2 regions of the Nocardioides secundeburneus genome follow, and region 1 is predicted to be linked to the other one. Evidence: predicted binding sites of a transcription regulator. Region 1 holds the regulator's gene; the other holds the start of a gene.
What was found. The regulator HrcA, encoded in region 1, represses chaperone genes, less so after heat shock. The targets are predictions, from matches to a motif close to TTGGCACTCGNNNNNNNCGAGTGCCAA.

Region 1 (7,376 bases):
GTGAGCCACGGCCCCGGGCCGGATTCGGTGGCTCACCCACCGCCCCCGAGACTGGAGGCATGCCGTCCGCCCTGCCTCCCGGTGACCCGGTGCCGGACGACGGCGCGCTGCCGTCGACGGCGCTGCGCGACCTCGGCGCGGGCGGGCTCTCGTTCTACGTGCACGTGCCGTACTGCTCGGTGCGCTGCGGCTACTGCGACTTCAACACCTACACCGCCGACGAGCTCGGCCCGGGGGTGAGCCGCGCCACCTACGCCGCCCAGGCGGTCGAGGAGGTCCGGCTCGCGCGCGGCGTCCTCGGCGACCGCGACCTGCCCGTGCACACCGTCTTCCTCGGTGGCGGCACACCGACCCTCCTGCCGCCGTCCGACCTCGGTGCGGTGCTCGCCGCGATCGACGCCGAGTTCGGGCTGGCTCCGGGCGTCGAGGTGACCACCGAGTCGAACCCCGACTCGGTCACGCCGGCCGACCTCGAGGCGCTGCGGGAGGCCGGCTACAACCGGATCTCGTTCGGCATGCAGTCGTCGGTGAGCCACGTGCTGCGGGTGCTCGACCGCACGCACGACCCCGAGCGGGTGCCGCGGGTGGTCGAGGCGGCTCGCGCCGCCGGGTTCGACAACGTCAGCCTCGACCTGATCTACGGCACGCCGGGGGAGTCGCTCGCCGACTGGGAGACCTCGCTCGACACCGCGCTCGCCTGCCGGCCCGACCACGTCTCGGCCTACGCCCTCATCGTCGAGGACGGCACGGCCCTGGCGCGCAACGTGCGGCGCGGCGTCGTCCCGATGCCCGACGACGACGACCTCGCCGACAAGTACGTCGCCGCCGACGAGCGGCTCACGTCGGCGGGGCTGGGCTGGTACGAGGTCTCGAACTGGGGCGAGCCGTGCCGTCACAACCTGGCCTACTGGCGCGGCGCCGACTGGTGGGGCGTCGGCCCGGGCGCCCACTCGCACGTCGGCGGCACCCGCTGGTGGAACGTCAAGCACCCGGCGGCCTACGCCGAGCGCATCGCAGCCGGTCGCTCGCCGGCGCACGCCCGGGAGGTGCTCGACGACGAGACCCGCCGGGTCGAACGGGTGCTGCTGGAGGTCCGGCTGCGCGACGGGCTGCCCCTCGGTGTGCTCGACGACGCCGGACGGGCCGCCGTGCCGCAGGTCGTCGCCGACGGTCTGGCGAGCGTCGAGCGGGACCGGCTGGTGCTCACCGACCGCGGCCGGCTGCTCGCCGACGCGGTCGTGCGCGACCTGCTCTGAGAGACTGCGGTCAGTCCTCGGCGGTCACGAAGTCGATGAGCTCCTCGACGCGGCCGAGAAGAGCGGGGTCGCAGTCGGCGAAGGAGTCGACGCGGCCGAGGATCTGCTTCCAGGCGCGGGCGATGTCGGCCTGGGTGTCGTGCGGCCACCCGAGGGCGGCGCAGACGCCCTTCTTCCACTCCACCTCGCGCGGCACGTCGGGCCAGCGCTCGAGGCCGATGCGCTCGGGCTTGACCGCGGCCCACACGTCGACGAAGGGGTGGCCGACGACCAGGACGTGCGGGCCCTCGACCTTCGCGGCGACGCGCTGCTCCTTCGAGCCGGGCACGAGGTGGTCGACGAGCACGCCCACCTTGCGCGTGGGGCCGGGGCCGAACTCGGCGAGCACCGACTCGAGGTGGTCGACGCCGTCGAGCAGCTCGACGACGACGCCCTCGATGCGCAGGTCGTCGCCCCACACCTTCTCGACGAGCTCGGCGTCGTGGCGGCCCTCGACGAAGATCCGGCTGGCTCGCGCCACGCGTGCCTTGGTGTCGTGCACCGCCACCGAGCCGGACGCCGTGCGCGTCGGCTTGGCCGGGGCGACCTGACGGATCGGCGCGACCAGCACGACCGGCTTGCCCTCGAGCAGGAAGCCGGGGCCGAGGGGGAAGGTGCGCCGCTTGCCGCGACGGTCCTCGAGCGTGAGGGTGTCGAGGTCGCGGTCGACGGCGACGACCTCGCCCACGAAGTCGGTCATCACCTCCTCGACGACGACGCCGAGGTCGGCGGTCGCCTCGGTGGCGCGGCCGCGCTTCGGGACGCGCCAGTCGCCGCTCAGGACGTCGGTGCCGTATCGATCCACCTCGCCGACGCTAGGGCGCGGACCGGGGCGCGGGCGTCAGGACGCGCCGTCGTCACCGTCCTGTGACCCGGTCGACCGGTCGTCGGACTGCTCGGGCCGCTTGCCGTCGGTGAGCAGGTCGCCGACCGTCTCGTTGTCGCCGAGGCCGTCGGCGAGCGGGTTGTCCTCGCCCGGGCGCACGTCGTCGGGCAGCTGGTCGTCGTCGATCGCCTCGGGCGCCGGGTCGGTCTCGCTCATCTCGCGACCGTAGGCCGCGCCCGGGCGCCGTCGCCTCACCTCAGAGCAGGGGAAGTCGCTTCTGCGACCGGGGCAGGTGCTCGTAGCCGCGGACGACGGCGTCGGCGAGGTAGCGGGCCGGGAACGGCCACTGCTCGGCCGCGCCCAGCGCCTCGTCGACCCGCACGCCCCGGCCGGCGAGGTCGCGGATCGTCTCGGCGACGATGCCGATGTCGTTGCGCTGCTGCTCGACGAACTCGCGGTCGACGACGGTGCCGTGCCCGGGCACGACGACGGTCGACCGGGTGCAGAGGCCGAGCACGACGTCGAGGGTGAGCGGCCACTCGAGCGGCCAGCACTCGGCGCCGAAGCCGGGGGTCGCGTCGCGGTCGGCGGACTCCTCGATCAGGTCGCCGGCGAGCACGACGTCGGCGTCGGGCACCCGGACGACGGCGTCGCCGGCGGTGTGGCCGCGCCCGGGGTGGACGAGCTCGACGTAGCGGTCGCCGAGGTCGAGCACGCGCGCCGAGGAGAACGTGTGGTCGGCGACCACGATCTCGGTGGCCAGCACCTCGGCGCGGTGCGGGTCGGCGGCCTCTCCGGCCTCGGCCTCGTAGAGGGCCTGGACGCGGCGTCCGGCCGCGAGCGTCGACTCGGCCGCGCTCTCGTGGGCGTGGATCGGGACGTCGCCGTAGGCCGCGCGCAGCGTGGCGTTGCCGAAGGTGTGGTCGAAGTGCTCGTGGGTGTTGACGACCTCGACCACCTCCCCGGCACCGAGGGCGCGGACGTCGTCGACGACCTCACGGGCCGCCTCGGCGGAGGCGTGGGTGTCGACGACGAGCAGGCCGCGGTCGCCACCGACGACCGTGACGTTGACGTCGAACCAGGGGTAGCGCGCCACCCAGACGCGGTCGGCGATCTCGGTGAAGGGCACCCGGCCGTTCTAGCAGAGGCGGTTCTAGCAGAGCCCGGCGTGCAGCTCGCCGCGCAGCAGGTCGCCGAGGTCGTCGGTGCTGGTGGCCGCCCGTGGGAAGCGCAGCCGGGTGCGATGGGCGCCGGTGACGTCGACCCACTGCACCTCGACGCCGGTGGCGGTCAGGCCGCTGAGGGAGACACCGACGACCTCGGCCAGGCGGGTGCCGGTGGTGGTCGAGACGGCGCGGCGCAGCTCGTCCTGGTGGCACAGGTTGGCGTGCTCGGCCGAGCGCTGCAGGTAGCCGCGGTTGAGCACGTGGGCGGGGGAGCGGAAGGCCGCGACCGGGACCCGCACCTGGTCGCCGCCGCGCTGCGGGCGGCTGAGCACGACGACGTCGACGACGAGCACGACGGTCTCGCGCACCTCGGTGCAGCACTCGCAGGCCTCCTGCCCGCGGCGCTCGAGCCGGCCCCCGAGGGTGAGCACGGCGTCGCGGTCGGCGGAGGCGGCCGGGCCGAGGCCGCTCTCGAGGGTCAGCAGCGCGCGGCGTCCGCGGGCCGCGGCCTCGACGAGGCGGGTGCCGGCGGGGCTGGAGAACGTCGGCACGCCGGCGATGTCCTGCATGCCGAGCTCGCCGCGGCCACCCTCGGTGGGGTCGCCGAGGTCGCCGAGCACGTCGTCGACGCCGTCGACCACGAGGTTGACGGCGGCCGGGCACGCGAGCACGGCCCGGGCGGCCGCCGCGAGCAGCGCGGGGTCACCGGTCGAGGTGTGGTGGTCGAGGCTGGTCATGCGGTCTCCTCCGGCGGCGGGACGTCGCGCGAGGTAGGTCGCGGTGCGCAACGTAAGGCAAGCCTAACCTTGGCGACGGACGACGTCCACCCGGGTTCCGCAGGACGGTAGGCTTGGCACTCGACGTCTCGGAGTGCCAGGCGTCGTGCGTCAGGTCGTCCGTCGTCGAGCCCGGGAGGTCACCGTGCAGGAGGAGCGCCGCCTCGCGGTCCTGCGGGCGATCGTGCAGGACTACGTCGCCACCGAGGAGCCGGTCGGCTCCAAGGCCCTCGTCGAGCGCCACGGGCTCAACGTCTCGCCGGCCACCGTGCGCAACGACATGGCGGCCCTCGAGGAGGAGGGCTACCTCACCCAGCCGCACACCAGCGCCGGCCGCGTGCCCACCGACAAGGGCTACCGCCTCTTCGTCGACCGGCTCGGTGCGGTCAAGCCGTTGAGCGTGGCCGAGAAGCGGGCCATCGCGAGCTTCCTCGACGGCGCGGTCGACCTCGACGACGTCGTCAGCCGCAGCGTCCGCCTGCTCTCGCAGCTCACCCGCCAGGTCGCGGTCGTGCAGTACCCCGTGCTCAGCCGCTCGACCGTGCGCCACGTCGAGGTCGTCGCGCTCGCCCCCGACCGGCTGCTGGTCATCCTCATCCTCAGCACCGGCCGCGTCGAGCAGCGCGTCGTCGACCTCGACGCCGACCTGCCCGACGACGACCTCGCCCGCCTGCGCAGCCGGCTCAACCTCAGCGTCACCGGCGAGGTCATCGGCGCGGCCGTCACCGCGCTCGGCGACCTCGCGGCCGCCGACGAGCCGCACGACGCCGCCACCGCGGCCGTCGTCCAGGTGCTCGTCGACGCCATGAGCGACCACCGCTCCGACGAGCGGGTCGCGGTCGGCGGAGCGGCCAACCTGGCCCGCTACGGCGACAGCTTCGACTCCGCCGTCCGCCCGCTGCTCGAGGCGCTCGAGGAGCACGTCGTGCTGCTCCAGCTGCTCGGCGAGGCCTCGGCCTCGGGCACCGTCACCGTGCGCATCGGCGCCGAGGGCCCCATCGAGGAGTTCGCCTCCACCAGCGTCGTCACCACCGGCTACGGGCCCCACGACGACGCCCTGGCCACGCTCGGCATCGTCGGGCCCACCCGCATGGACTACCCCGGCACCATGGCCGCCGTGCGCGCCGTCTCCCGCTACGTCTCCCGCATCCTCGACGAGTCCTGACCGGACCCGCCCCGCACCACACCGCGAACCACCCGAAGGAAACCCGTGCCTCAGGACCCCTACGAGCTGCTGGGCGTCGCCCGCGACGCCGACGCCGACACGATCAAGAAGGCCTACCGCAAGCTCGCCCGCCAGCTGCACCCCGACGTCAACCCCGACCCCGCGACGCAGGACCGCTTCAAGGAGGTCACGGCCGCCTACGAGGTGCTCTCCGACCCGCAGAAGCGCGCCGCCTTCGACCGCGGAGGCGACGCGTTCGGGGGCTTCGCCGGCGGTCAGGGCGCCGGCTTCTCGTTCACCGACATCATGGACGCCTTCTTCGGCGGCCAGGGTGGCCCGGGGGCCGGACGTGGACCCCGCTCGCGGGTGCGTCGCGGCCAGGACGCGCTCATCCGGGTCGAGATCGAGCTCGCCGAGGCGGCGTTCGGCGTCTCGCAGGAGCTCAAGGTCGACACGGCCGTCGTGTGCACCACCTGCCACGGCGACGGCGCCGCGCCGGGCAGCCACCCGGTGCCGTGCGAGACCTGTCGCGGGCAGGGCGAGGTGGCCCACGTGCAGCGCTCGTTCCTCGGCGAGGTGCGCACGCTGCGCCCGTGCGCCGCGTGCCGCGGCTTCGGCACGATCATCCCCGACCCGTGCCGCGAGTGCTCCGGCGACGGCCGGGTGCGCTCGCGCCGCACGCTGACCATCAAGATCCCGGCCGGCGTCGACACCGGCACCCGCGTGCAGCTCGCCGAGGAGGGCGAGGTCGGCCCCGGCGGCGGCCCGGCCGGCGACCTCTACGTCGAGATCCACGTCGCGCCCCACGAGACCTTCACCCGGCACGGCAACGACCTGCACTGCACCGTCACGCTGCCCATGACCGCGGCCGCGCTCGGCACCACGCTCACGCTGCCCACCCTCGAGGCCGACGTCGAGGACGGCGCCGGCTCGGGCGTCGAGACCAGCTTCGAGCTCGAGGTCCCCGCCGGCACCCAGTCCGGGGCCGAGACGGTGCTGCGCGGCCGGGGTGTCCCCGGGCTGCGCGGTGGTCGCGGCGACCTCGTCGTCACCACGATCGTCGAGACGCCCGGCCGCCTCGACGCGCGCCAGGAGGAGCTGCTGCGCGAGCTGGCCCGCCTGCGCGACGAGGAGCGGCCCACCGGCCAGGTCAAGGCGCAGCAGAAGTCGGTCTTCGGGCGCCTGTTCGGCCACTGATGTCGCTCCCGGTCCACCTCGTGCCGTCGCTCGACGGCGTCGCTCCGGGAGCGAGGGTCGTCGTCGACGGCGACGAGGCGCACCACGCCGTCGCGGTGCGGCGCATGCGCGTCGGCGAGCGGCTCGTGCTCACCGACGGCGCCGGCACGTCGGTGGTCGGTGAGGTCGCCGGCGTCGGCAAGCGACGACTGGAGGTGACCGCCGCCGAGGTGTCGCACCACCCCCGCCCCGAGCCCGACGTCGTCGTCGTGCAGGCCCTGCCGAAGGGCGATCGCGGCGAGCTCGCGGTCGAGGTGCTCACCGAGATCGGGGTCGCGACGGTCGTGCCGTGGGCCGCCTCGCGCTCGGTCGCGGTCTGGAAGGGCGAGCGGGCCGAGAAGTCCCTGTCCCGGTGGCGGGCCACCGCCCGCGAGGCCGCCAAGCAGGCCCGCCGCACGTGGCACCCGAGCGTCGTCCCGATGGCCACCACGGCCGAGGTCGTCGACCTCGTCGCGGGCGCCGACCTCGCCGTCGTGCTGCACGAGGCCACCGACGCACCGCTGTCCGCGCTCGCCGTGCCGGCCACCGGGCGGGTGGTGGTGGTCGTCGGCCCCGAGGGCGGGCTCACCGACGACGAGGTCGTGGCGTTCACCGACGCCGGGGCGCACGCGGTCCTGCTGGGCGCCGAGGTGCTGCGCACCTCCACCGCGGGCGTGGCCGCCGTGGCCGCCCTGCTCAGCCGGACGCCGCGCTGGGGCTGACGACCGCCGACCGACCCGGCTCGCTCACGCTCAGGCCATGCCGCCGTTGGCGCGCAGCACCTGGCCGTTGACCCAGTGCCCGGCGGGCGAGGCGAGGAAGGCGGCCACCTCGGCGATGTCGGACGGCGTCCCGAGCCGCTCGAGCGGGTTCTGCTGTGCCAGGTCCGCCACGAGCTCGTCGGACTTGCCGTCGAGGAACATCTCGGTCGCG
Region 2 (7,376 bases), on a different contig from region 1:
GTCGGTGCCCGCGAGGAGGTCGTCGAGGTCGGTGCGCAGCTGCTCGGCGTCGTCGAAGGCCTGCGGGTCGAAGCCGGTGGCGCCCTCGGCGAGCCCGACGACGCCGATCTGGGCGACGCCGTCCTGCGACACGTTGGGGCTGCCGTCGGGACCGGTGGTCACGACCTGCTGCACGAACGTCTTCGCGCCGAGCTCGGGGCCGAGCCGCTTCGCGACGTCGGCGATCGTCGTCTGGTCGTCGGCGGTCAGCGTGCCGCCGTCGGTGCGCTCGAAGACGATCAGCGCCGCCGGCGTGGTGGCGCCGGGGAAGGAAGCGGACTGAAGGTCGATCGCCTTGACCGACTCGTAGTGGTCCGGGAGGAACTCCGATTGCTCCTGGGTGGTCTCGAGGGTCGGGGCGAAGGAGACCACCACGACGGCGGCGGCGATCCAGGCCAGGACGACGAACCACGGACGGCGGGAGGCGATGCGACCGAGGAGGGCGAACACGGGTCAGCACGCTAGTCACACCCTTGCGGGTATATCCAGTGACTTCTCGATGACGTTGGGTGGCTGGACGGTCGCCGTCTCGCGAGCGGCCACGATCGACTCCACGTCCGCCGACGAAATGGCTCGATGAACCAGCTCCGCTCCGACTACTGGGCCGCACTCGAGTCCCGAGACCGGGCCGCCGCCTTGACGATCGTCAAGGCCGAGCACGAGGCCGGGCGCACCGCGACCGAGCTGATCGACGAGCTCGTCGTCCCGGCGCAGGCGCGCATCGGCGAGCTGTGGCTCTCCGGGCTGTGGAGCGTGGAGCAGGAGCACGAGGCGACCGCCATCAACGAGGGCCTGGTGCACTGGCTCGGCTCGTTCGCGCCCGAGCCCGACCCCGACCGCCCGACCGTCGTGGTGGCCTGCGTCGAGACCGAGCGGCACTCGCTGCCGGCCCTGGTCATCGCCGAGGGACTCGGGTGGGCCGGCTTCCGGGTGAGCTACCTCGGCGGCGACCCCGACCCCGACCACCTGGTGCGCGAGGTGCTGCTCACCCGCCCGCACGCAGTGCTGTTCAGCGCCTCGCTGACGTCGTCGCTGGCGCCGCAGAAGCGGGTCTTCGCCGAGCTGCGGTCGATGGGCATCCCGGTCGTCGTCGGCGGCAGCGCGTTCGGGGGAGACCCCGCCCGTGCCGCGGCCCTCGGGGCGACGGCCTACGCCGCCGACCTCGCCGAGGCCATCGACGTGCTCGAGCAGCTGCCCGGCCGGCTCGAGCAGGTGCCCGTCCCCGACCGCACCCCCGGCGACGTCGAGGGCGAGTGGCTCGTGGAGCAGCGGCACGTGCTCGTCGAGGGGGTCGTCGCCCGGCTGCTCGACCGGATGGGCCACGCCGATCGTCGCCTCCAACCTGTCTGGTGGCCCGACCTGGTCGGGCACGTCGACCACGTCGTCGGCTGTCTCGCGGCCTCCGTCGTCACCGGCGACGAGACGATCGTGATCGAGGTGCGCGACTGGCTCACGCAGGTCGTCGAGGCCCGCGGGGGCGAGCGCGCCGTCGTGGGCGACGTGTGGTCGCTGCTCGCCGTCCCGCTGCGCGGGCACCCCTTGTCGCGGCTGCACCTGGCGGCCGGGGCGCCGGCCGCGGCGGAGTCGTCTCAGAAGGGCTCGACCAGCAGCGCGGTGCCCTGACCCGACACCCGGGTGAGCACGATGGTCGCCTCGGCGTCGCCCTGCAGGGCGAGGCGCTTGCGCAGCTGCTCCGGCACGACGTCGACGCCGCGCTTCTTGATCGTGAGCCGTCCGACGCCGCGTTCGCGCAGGGCCGCGCGCAGCTGCTTCTCGCGGTAGGGCAGGTGCTCCAGCACCCGGTAGCCGCGGGCGAACGGCGTGCGGAACGAGGCGTCGGCGGTGACGTAGGCGATGTGCTCGTCGACGAGCCCTCCCTCGACGCCGGCGGCGACCGCCGTCACCAGCCCGGCGCGGACGACGGCGCCGTCGGGCTCGTAGAGGTAGGCGCCGACGCCACGGACGCCGACCGCCGCCGGCCCCGGGTCGTCGTCGTCGGTGAGGGTGGCGAGCCCGGTCGCGCCGATCACGGTGGCGCGGCGGGCGGTGGTGGCGAGCCGGCCCGACCAGAGCGCGGCCTCCTTCACCTCGCCCCGGTCGCTGACCCACTCGGCCTCGACGCCGCCGGGCACGAGCGCGTGCGGGATGCCGGGGGCGACCTTGACGCACGAGTCGCGCGCCAGCAGCGTCTCGACGAACGACCACGGCGGCGTCCAGTCCTCGGCGCGGAAGGTGCGACCGGCGCCGGTGCGGCGCGCCGGGTCGGCGTAGGCGACGTCGAACGGGCTGGTGTCGACCCGCGTCGCGTCGGCCACCTGGACGGCGCCCGGCAGGCCGAGCGCGGCGAGGTTGGCCTCGGCGACCGCCACCCGCACGGGGTCGAGGTCGACGCCGGCGCAGGTGATGCCGGCCTCGGCGACGGCGACGAGGTCGCCGCCGATGCCGCACCCGAGGTCGACGTGGGTGCGGGCCTCGAACGCCGTCAGGCGCGCGGCGCGGTGCCGCGCGACGCTGAGACGCGTGGCCTGCTCGAGGCCGTCGGGCGTGAAGTACATCCGCGCCGCGCTCGGGCCGAGCTTCGGCTCGGCGCGCCGGCGCAGCTCGACCTGGGTGAGCGCTGCGGCGACCCGGTCGGGGGAGTCCTGCCGCCGCAGCTCGGCCTGCACGCGCAGCGGCTCGGGCTCGACCGCCGCGAGCTCGCCGGCCCGTGCCAGCAGCTGCTGGCCGTCGTCGGTGAGCAGCCATTGGAAGGCGTCGAGGTCCACCCGTCGAGTCTCGCAGGGGTGCTCCTGGCACTCGCACCTGGGGAGTGCTAGTTTCGGTGCTGGCACTCTCGCCCCGAGGGTGCCAGCGCTTGCGACGTACGACCCCCGCGACGGCGTACACCCGCAGGCCCCCTGTCAGCCCGAGCACAACACCGAAAGTGGAGGTTGATCCGAAGTGTCGGTCAACATCAAGCCTCTCGAGGACCGCATCGTCGTCAAGGCCCTCGAGGCCGAGCAGACCACGGCCTCCGGCCTGGTCATCCCGGACACCGCCAAGGAGAAGCCGCAGGAGGGTGAGGTCATCGCCCTCGGCCCCGGCCGCGTCGACGACAACGGCAACCGTGTCCCGCTCGACGTCGCCGTCGGCGACAAGGTCATCTACAGCAAGTACGGCGGCACCGAGGTCAAGTACGCCGGCGAGGAGTACCTCATCCTCTCCGCCCGCGACGTCCTCGCCGTCGTCTCCTGATCCTCAGCGATCACTCCGGGTCGTGTGCCTCTGGCCGGTCTCCTGACCGGCCGCGGGCACACGACCCGTTCTGTTCCACCCACCGTTCTGCCTAGGAGCTAGTTCCTCATGCCCAAGATCCTGGAGTTCGACGAGAACGCCCGCCGCGCGCTCGAGCGTGGCGTCGACGCCCTCGCCAACGCCGTCAAGGTCACCCTCGGTCCCAAGGGCCGCTACGTCGTCCTCGACAAGAAGTGGGGCGCGCCGACCATCACCAACGACGGCGTCACCGTCGCCCGTGAGGTCGAGCTCGACGACCCGTTCGAGAACCTCGGCGCCCAGCTGACCAAGGAGGTGGCCACCAAGACCAACGACGTCGCCGGCGACGGCACCACCACCGCCACCGTGCTCGCCCAGGCGATGGTCCACGAGGGCCTGCGCGCCGTCGCGGCCGGCGTCAACCCGATGGGCCTCAAGCGCGGCATGGACCTCGCCGCCCAGGCCGTCAGCGACGCCCTCCTCGAGTCGGCCCGCGAGGTCGAGACCCGCGACGACATGGCCTCGGTCGCCACCATCTCGAGCCGCGACAGCCACATCGGCGACCTGCTCGCCGACGCCTTCGACAAGGTCGGCAAGGACGGCGTGATCACGGTCGAGGAGTCCAACACCATGGGCACCGAGCTCGAGTTCACCGAGGGCATGCAGTTCGACAAGGGCTACATCAGCCAGTACTTCGTCAGCGACCCCGAGCGCATGGAGGCCGTCCTCGACGACCCCTACATCCTCCTGCACCAGGGCAAGATCAGCTCGGTCGCCGAGGTCCTGCCGCTGCTCGAGAAGGTCATCCAGTCCGGCAAGTCGCTGTTCATCCTCGCCGAGGACGTCGACGGCGAGGCGCTCTCGACGCTGGTGGTGAACAAGATCCGCGGCACGTTCAACGCCGTCGCGGTCAAGAGCCCCGCCTTCGGCGACCGCCGCAAGGCGATGATGCAGGACATCGCGACCCTCACCGGCGCGCAGGTCGTCGCCCCTGAGGTCGGGCTCAAGCTCGACCAGGTCGGCCTCGACGTCCTCGGCACCGCCCGCCGCATCGTCGTCACCAAGGACAACACCACGATCGTCGACGGCGCCGGCGACGCCGCCGAGGTCGAGGCCCGGGTCGGCCAGATCAAGACCGAGATCGAGTCGACCGACTCCGACTGGGACCGCGAGAAGCTCCAGGAGCGCCTCGCCAAGCTCGCCGGCGGCGTCTGCGTGATCAAGGTCGGCGCGGCCACCGAGGTCGAGCTCAAGGAGAAGAAGCACCGCATCGAGGACGCCGTCTCCGCCACGCGCGCCGCGATCGAGGAGGGCATCGTCCCCGGCGGTGGCTCCGCGATCATCCACGCCGTCTCCGTGCTTGCTGACGACCTCGGCCTCACCGGCGACGAGGCGATCGGCGTCCGCGTCGTCCGCAAGGCCGCCGACGAGCCGCTGCGCTGGATCGCCGAGAACGGTGGCGAGAACGGCTACGTCGTCACCACCAAGGTGCGCGAGCTCGGCCTCGGCCAGGGCTACAACGCCGCCACCGGCGAGTACGGCGACCTCGTCGCCCAGGGCGTCCTCGACCCGGTCAAGGTCACCCGCTCGGCGCTCATCAACGCGACCTCCATCGCCGCGATGCTGCTGACCACCGAGACGCTCGTCGTCGACAAGCCCGAGGACGAGGACGACGACGCCGCGGGCGGCCACGGTCACGGCCACGGCCACTGATTGATGGCGCGAGCGGAGCTCGCGCGTGGCGCGCCGCCTGGAGCGACCGCGCCGCCCCACGTCCGGGGCACGCCCTGCGCTCGCAGGGCTCGCTCCGGGCGACCCCGGCCGCGAGCCGGCGCGCCCGCGCGGCGCGCCGTGCAGGTGGCTGAGGTGAGCTGAACGAGGTCACGAGGGCCCGGTGCTTCGGCACCGGGCCCTCGTGCGTGCCCGGGTGTGCGGAGTTGCCGATACGGGCGCGCGGGGCGCAGGGGGCGTGCCAGGCTGAGCCGGGTCGGGTCCGAGAGCCGGGGAGGGTGCATGGACGACGGGGACGAGGCGCGCCCACCGCGACTGCTCGTCGCCCTGCTGGCCTTCCTGCTGCTCGTCGTCCTGGCCACGGCCGGGGTGCTCGTCCACGACCGCACGAGCGAGGCGGCGGAGGTCGGGGCCGAACGACCGGCCGACATCGGCCTCGCCGGGTGGCAGGACGACGACGCGGGGCGCGCCGTCGTGGCGGCGCGTCGGGCGGCGACGCGCTACTTCAGCCTCGACCACCGGCACGTGCGTCGCGACCTGCGCCGCATGCGCGCGCTCGGCACCGCCGGGTTCGTCGAGCGCTTCGACGCCCAGTCCGAGGCCGTCGCGCGCCGGGTGCGCCGCGATCGCCTGCAGCTGGTGCCGGCGCTGCCCGACGACGGCACCGCCACCGAGTACCTCGACCCGGCGCGAGCACGGGTCCTGGTCGCCGTCGACGTCACGATCCGCAGCAGCGCCGGCGAGCGGACGACGCGCTACCGCACCCGGGTCGCCCTCGACCGGGTCGACGGCGACTGGCTGGTCGCCGCCCTCGACGAGGTGGCCTAGGCGATGGCGTTGCTCGGCGACCGACGCGTCTCGGTGCTCCTCGCGCTGGTGCTGGCCGGCTCGGCCCTGTGCGTCGGGCTCGCCCTCACCCGCCCGACCCCGGCCGGGGCCGGCGACCCACCGGCGGCGGTCGGCGGGCTCGGCGACCCGCCCTACGAGCCGGCCGCCCTGCGAGGCCCCGGGCGCGCGGCGCTCGAGGCCGCCGTCGTGGCGGTGCCCCTGACGCTGCGCTACGACCACCGCGACCTCGACGTCGCGCTCGAGGCCGCGACCGACCGCATGACGCGGCGCTACGCCCGGACCTTCACCCGGGTCTTCGACGAGCGGGTGCGTCCGTTCGCCCGCCGCCGGGCCGCCGTGGCCGAGGCCGTCGTGCGCGGGGCCGGCGTCGTCCGCGCCCCGGACGACGAGCACGTCACGTGCCTGGTCTACGTCGACCAGCTCCTCCTCGAGGCCAAGGGGCGGGCCGACGACGCCGAGCCCGAGGTGCTCGGCCGCAACCGGGCCTACGTCGAGCTCGTGCTGGTCGACGGCGAGTGGCTCGTCGACGACCTCCGGCCCCTGTGACGGCCCCGTCGTAGCGGCGACGAAACGCCGGTGACGTCGTCGCGCAACCCGGCCCCGTCACGCTGAGGCATGGTGTGGCGAGTGCGTGCGACGCTGCCGGATCGTCCCGGCACGCTGGCCGTGCTCGCGCACGAGTGCGGCAAGGCCGGCGTCAACATCCTGGCCCTGCAGGTCTTCCCGGACGACGAGCAGGTCACCGACGAGCTCGACGTGCGCACGCCCGAGGGCTGGGGCCCCGACGACGTCGTCGACCTCCTGCACCGCGCCGCCGCCACCGACGTCCTCGTGCTGCCGTGCACCGAGGAGGCCCGGCTCGACCAGCCGACGCGCTACGTCGAGGCGGCGCGCGCCGTCCTGGCCGACCCGGCGTCGTTCCCGCACGTCGTGGCCCGGCTCTTCGACGCCGACGTGCGGCCCGGTGACGCGCCCGAGGACGTGATGGAGCTGCAGGTCGACGACGTCCAGGTGCAGGTGCGCCGGGTCTCGCCCTTCACCGCGGTCGAGCGCGCCCGGGGCGCCGCGGTGGCCGCCCTCGTCGGCGACGTGCTCGACCGCGAGCGCCGGGCGTCGGTGCCGCGCGGTGCCGCGGCCATGGGGCGGGGTGTCGACCCGGCCTACGTCGTCGACGGCGGCCGCGTCACGACGCTGGCCGACGGCGTCGCGATCGGCTTCGCCCGGGTGACGCCGACCGGCGAGCCGGGCCTGTCGGCGATCGAGATCGAGGTCGACCGCGCCCACCAGCGCCGTGGCATCGGCACCCGGCTGCTCGGCACCGCGGCTCGCCTGGCCCGCGGTGCCGGCGCCGAGCAGGTGGTGCTGACGACGGCGCACGACAACCGCGCGGTCCTCCCGATGGTCCTCGCCGCCGGGCTGCGTGGGCGCATCCGGATGTCCGGCGACGTGCTCACGGTGCGCATCGTCGTGAGCGGGCTGCGGCCGCTCAAGGGGTGACCCCGGAG

Region 2: the regulator HrcA is predicted to act here: its motif matches at 2,829-2,855, upstream of groES (co-chaperone GroES).

The regions. Positions count from the first base shown of each region.
Region 1 is NZ_JBDUUE010000003.1:176,140-183,515, forward strand. It holds gene hemW (radical SAM family heme chaperone HemW) at 60-1,256, shown strand; gene ABFT23_RS08930 (DUF3097 domain-containing protein) at 1,267-2,100, opposite strand; gene ABFT23_RS08935 (hypothetical protein) at 2,137-2,337, opposite strand; gene ABFT23_RS08940 (MBL fold metallo-hydrolase) at 2,378-3,250, opposite strand; gene ABFT23_RS08945 (hypothetical protein) at 3,275-4,024, opposite strand; gene hrcA (heat-inducible transcriptional repressor HrcA) at 4,209-5,228, shown strand; gene dnaJ (molecular chaperone DnaJ) at 5,274-6,425, shown strand; gene ABFT23_RS08960 (16S rRNA (uracil(1498)-N(3))-methyltransferase) at 6,425-7,165, shown strand; gene ABFT23_RS08965 (SDR family oxidoreductase) at 7,196-7,376, opposite strand, start outside.
Region 2 is NZ_JBDUUE010000007.1:240,713-248,088, forward strand. It holds gene ABFT23_RS19845 (MMPL family transporter) at 1-489, opposite strand, end outside; gene ABFT23_RS19850 (cobalamin B12-binding domain-containing protein) at 616-1,662, shown strand; gene ABFT23_RS19855 (class I SAM-dependent methyltransferase) at 1,629-2,804, opposite strand; gene groES (co-chaperone GroES) at 2,980-3,273, shown strand; gene groL (chaperonin GroEL) at 3,382-5,004, shown strand; gene ABFT23_RS19870 (hypothetical protein) at 5,305-5,850, shown strand; gene ABFT23_RS19875 (hypothetical protein) at 5,854-6,417, shown strand; gene ABFT23_RS19880 (GNAT family N-acetyltransferase) at 6,499-7,368, shown strand.